One region of the Bradyrhizobium sp. WYCCWR 12699 genome, then DNA from elsewhere that is predicted to be linked to it. Evidence: riboswitches for the same ligand, from Rfam matches in the RefSeq annotation. Region 1 holds a riboswitch; the other holds the start of a gene.
The links. Region 1 has a riboswitch for S-adenosylmethionine ahead of RPS27_RS12120 (O-succinylhomoserine sulfhydrylase). Riboswitches for the same ligand answer to the same signal wherever they lie in the genome.
Positions count from the first base shown of each region.

Region 2: it holds a riboswitch for S-adenosylmethionine, as region 1 does, so the genes downstream of both, RPS27_RS17220 (homoserine O-acetyltransferase) here and RPS27_RS12120 (O-succinylhomoserine sulfhydrylase) in region 1, are expected to answer to the same signal.

Region 1 covers NZ_JAVTJN010000030.1:267,479-269,673, forward strand. Annotated here, with positions in the region: gene RPS27_RS12115 (2'-deoxycytidine 5'-triphosphate deaminase) at 1-995, opposite strand, end outside; SAM riboswitch at 1,076-1,155, shown strand; gene RPS27_RS12120 (O-succinylhomoserine sulfhydrylase) at 1,230-2,195, shown strand, end outside.
Region 2 covers NZ_JAVTJN010000032.1:506,537-508,731, reverse strand. Annotated here, with positions in the region: gene RPS27_RS17225 (chorismate mutase) at 1-574, opposite strand, end outside; SAM riboswitch at 732-811, shown strand; gene RPS27_RS17220 (homoserine O-acetyltransferase) at 902-2,098, shown strand; gene metW (methionine biosynthesis protein MetW) at 2,100-2,195, shown strand, end outside.

The DNA of each region.
Region 1 (2,195 bases):
GGCACTTCGCGCGAGCGCACCTCCAGCACGGCGCGCGAGCCCAGCCCACCGGCGCCGGCATAGCCGAAGCCGGGATCGAAGAATCCGGCATAATGCACGCGGAATTCGCCGACCAGCGGATCGAACGGCACCATCTCCGCGGCGTAGTCCGGCGGCACCTGCACGGCTTCCTTCGACGCCAGGATGTAGAACTCGCCGGGATCGAGGATCAGGCTGCCGTCGGGACGGGCCGAGATCGGCTCCCAGAAATCTTCCACCGCGTAGCCGGAGCGGCGATCGACGTCGACGACGCCGGTGTGCCGCTTGGCGCGGTAGCCGACGAAGCCGCTCGCCTTCTCGCCGGAGAGGTCGACGGAGACGGCGACACCGCCCGACAGATCGGCATCGTCGACATCGACGAGGCGCTCAGTGGCGTGCAGGCCGTCGAGCTCGTCGGCGTTGAGGATGGCATCGCCGGTGCGGAAGCGCACCTGGCTGAGGCGCGAGCCCTCGCGGACCAGCACCGGAAACGTCTTCGGGCTGATCTCGGCATAGAGCGGACCGTGATAGCCGGCGCCGATCATGTCGAAGCGGCGGGTGCCGTCGGCGATCACGCGGGTGAAGACGTCGAGCCGGCCGGTCGAGCTCTTGGGGTTCGCGGCCGCGACGATCTCCGGCGGCAGCGCGAGGCTTTCCAGCAGCGGCACGATGTAGACGCAGTTGGTCTCCAGCACCGCACCGTCGGCGAGGCTGAACTCGTGCAGCTTCAATTCGTCGATGCGCTCGGCGACGGTTGAGCCGGGACCGGGCAGGAAGCTGGCGCGGACGCGATAGGCGATGTCGCCGAGGCGCAGATCGAGGCTCGCCGGCTGGATCTGGCTCTCGACGAAATCATAGGCGGGCAGGATGAGCCCCGCCTCCGCCATCGCCGCGATCATGCGGTCGGGCAGGATACCATTGGCGTCGGGCGCGACCGTGAACGTCAACCGGGGGTCCTCATCAGGGGTCAATTGCATCCGGACATGCCGGAAATACAAGTCTTTTACGGCTATCCGATGGACGCCTTGACGGAAAGGGCATTGCGGAATATGAGCATCACTTATCCCGTGGTGATTTGAGCCGGCCGGCTTGCAGCCACGTTAAATAAGTCGCTAAACAGGCCGGGGACCTCTGTGATCCCGGCCCGTGGAGATATCCAGGCCGGTTTTTTTGTGACCGTCTTCGACGAGACGGTCATGTCGGAGGGTCCTATGTCGAAGTCGCCTGCTGCTTACCGCCCCGAAACTCGCCTGGTCCATTCCGGCACCCTGCGCTCGCAATATGGCGAGACGTCGGAGTCGCTGTTCCTGACCCAGGGCTACGTCTACAACAGCGCCGAGGAGTGCGAGGCGCGGTTCAAGGGCGAGGATCCGGGCTTCATCTATTCGCGCTACTCCAATCCCACCATCGCAATGTTCGAGCGCCGCATGATCGAGCTCGAGGGCGCCGAAGCCGCCCGCTCGGCGGCGACAGGCATGGCCGCGGTGACGACCGCGATCCTTGCGCCGCTCAAGGCCGGCGATCACGTGGTGGCCTCACGGGCGCTGTTCGGCTCGTGCCTCTACGTCGTGCAGGACCTGTTGCCGCGCTATGGCATCGAGACCACGCTGGTCGACGGGCTCGACCTCGACCAGTGGCAGCGCGCATTGCGACCGAACACCAAGACGTTCTTCCTGGAGAGCCCGACCAATCCGACGCTGGATGTGCTCGACATTCCCGGGATCGCCGAGATCGCGCACAAGGGCGGCGCGCGGCTCGTGGTCGACAACGTGTTCGCAACGCCGATTTGGCAGAGCCCGCTCGCGCTCGGCGCCGACGTGGTGGTCTATTCCGCGACCAAGCATATCGACGGCCAGGGCCGCTGCCTCGGCGGCATCATCCTGTCCTCGGAAGCCTTCATCGCGGAACACATCCACAATTTCATGCGCCAGACCGGGCCGTCGATCTCGCCGTTCAACGCCTGGGTCCTGCTCAAGGGTCTGGAGACGCTGGGCGTGCGCGTGCGCGCGCAGACCGATACCGCCTCGCGCATCGCCGAGGTGCTGGCGAGCCATCCGAAGATCGCACGGCTGGTCTATCCCGGACGCGCCGATCATCCGCAGGCGGCGCTGGTGAAAAAGCAGATGCGCGGCGGCTCGACGCTGGTCGGCTTCGAGGTCAAGGGCGGCAAGGCTGCC
Region 2 (2,195 bases), on a different contig from region 1:
CGGCGACGCGCGAGATCGCGAAGACCGGCAATGCGGCCGGATGGTCGGCACGCTCGATGAAGGGCATCCGCGCGATGATCTTCGGCGCGCCGTCCGCTTCCAGCTCCAGCCACCACGGCGTGCGGCTCGAGGTTGCCGAGACCATTGCCAAATCGCCCTTGGATTTCGCCACCGCCTCGACCGCGGCCTGCGCGCTGAAATGGGCGACGTAAGGCACCGTGAAGCCGAAATTAAAGCGCACGGAATCGCGCATCGCCGCCTCGCTGGCCGAGATGTCGGCATGCACGGAGAACGGCGCCTGCACATAGGTGAAGGTCGAGATGATGACGCGCCAGATGCTCTCGACCGTGTCGAGCGGCAGGATGCCGCGATGGCGCTGCACGAGCTCGCGCATCATGGATGCCTCGCGCGCCGGGCGGAACGCCGAGCCGACCTCCTGGGTCTGCTTGACCTGGATCAGGCGGTCGATGATGTCGCCGCGCTGCATCAGCAGGCGGTGCATGCCCTCGTCGATCGCGTCGATCTCCTTGCGCAGTTCCTGCAGCGATGGTGGCGCGGGCGGACGTTGGGACATGTCTGGCTGTCGATCGTTCCGATGGGGGAATGCCCTGATTAGGCAGTCGGAGCGGCGAAAGCAAAGAGAAATGACGTCCTTTTCGTCCCGCGCGACAGAGGCGAATTGCACCGATCCGGGCCGCGACTTGACGAAAACCGCCCAAGACGGTAGTTTTTATCCGTTCCGTGGTCATTTGAGCCGGCCGGCTTGCAGCCACGTTAAAAAACTCGCTAAACAGGCCGGGGACGCTTCCGATCCCGGCCGAACCTATCGTTCAGGCCGGGTTTTTCATGGCCTGATGCAAGTGGCGATCAAGGTTTGATCGAGAACGAGGTCGATGGTCAGATGGGTGGCGTCAAGTCGATACCGAGTCCTGCGATCAGCGCCGACGAGCGGTCGCACGAGGTGGATCATCCGAGTTCGCAGGTCGCGCATTTCGGCGCCGAGCAGCCGCTGCGGCTCGATTGCGGAGTCGATCTCACCCCGTTCCAGATCGCCTATCAGACCTATGGCGAGCTCAACGCAGATCGCTCCAACGCAATTCTGATCTGCCATGCGCTGACCGGCGATCAGCATGTCGCCAATGTGCATCCCGTCACCGGCAAGCCCGGCTGGTGGGAGACGCTGGTCGGCCCCGGCCGCCCGATCGATCCCAAGCACTACTTCATCATCTGCTCCAACGTGATCGGCGGCTGCATGGGCTCGACCGGGCCGGCGTCGATCAATCCCGCCACCGGCAAGGTCTGGGGTCTCGAGTTTCCCGTCATCACGATTCCGGACATGGTGCGCGCGCAGGCGATGCTGATCGACCGGCTCGGCATCGACACGCTGTTTGCGGTGGTCGGCGGCTCGATGGGCGGCATGCAGGTGCTGCAATGGACGGCGGCGTATCCCGCCCGCGTGTTCTCCGCGCTGGCGATCGCCTGCGCGACGCGGCACTCGGCGCAGAACATCGCCTTCCACGAGCTCGGCCGCCAGGCCGTGATGGCCGATCCCGATTGGCACGGCGGCGGCTATGCCGATCACGGCATCCATCCGCATCGCGGGCTCGCGGTGGCGCGCATGGCGGCGCACATCACCTATCTCTCGGACGCGGCGCTGCATCGCAAGTTCGGCCGGCGCATGCAGGACCGCGAGCTGCCGACCTTCTCGTTCGACGCCGACTTCCAGGTCGAGTCCTACCTGCGCTACCAGGGCTCTTCTTTCGTCGAGCGCTTCGATGCCAATGCCTATCTCTATCTGACCCGCGCGATGGACTATTTCGACATCGCCGCCGACCATGGCGGCGTGCTCGCAAAGGCGTTCGCGGATATCAAGACGCGCTTCTGCGTCGTCTCCTTCACCAGCGACTGGCTGTTTCCGACCTCGGAATCGCGCGCGCTGGTGCATGCGCTGAACGCGTCGAGCGCGCGGGTGTCGTTCGCCGAGATCGAGACCGATCGCGGTCACGACGCCTTCCTGCTCGACGTTCCCGAATTCTTCGACATCTCCCGCGCCTTCCTGCAATCGGCAGGCAAGGCCCGCGGGCTGAAGGATAGCTAGCATGTCTGCGCAGGACGTATTGCCGCTGGGCGGCGTTGCGACCGGACGGTCCGGTGATTTTCGCGCCGATCATCGGCTGGTGGCCGAAATGGTGAAG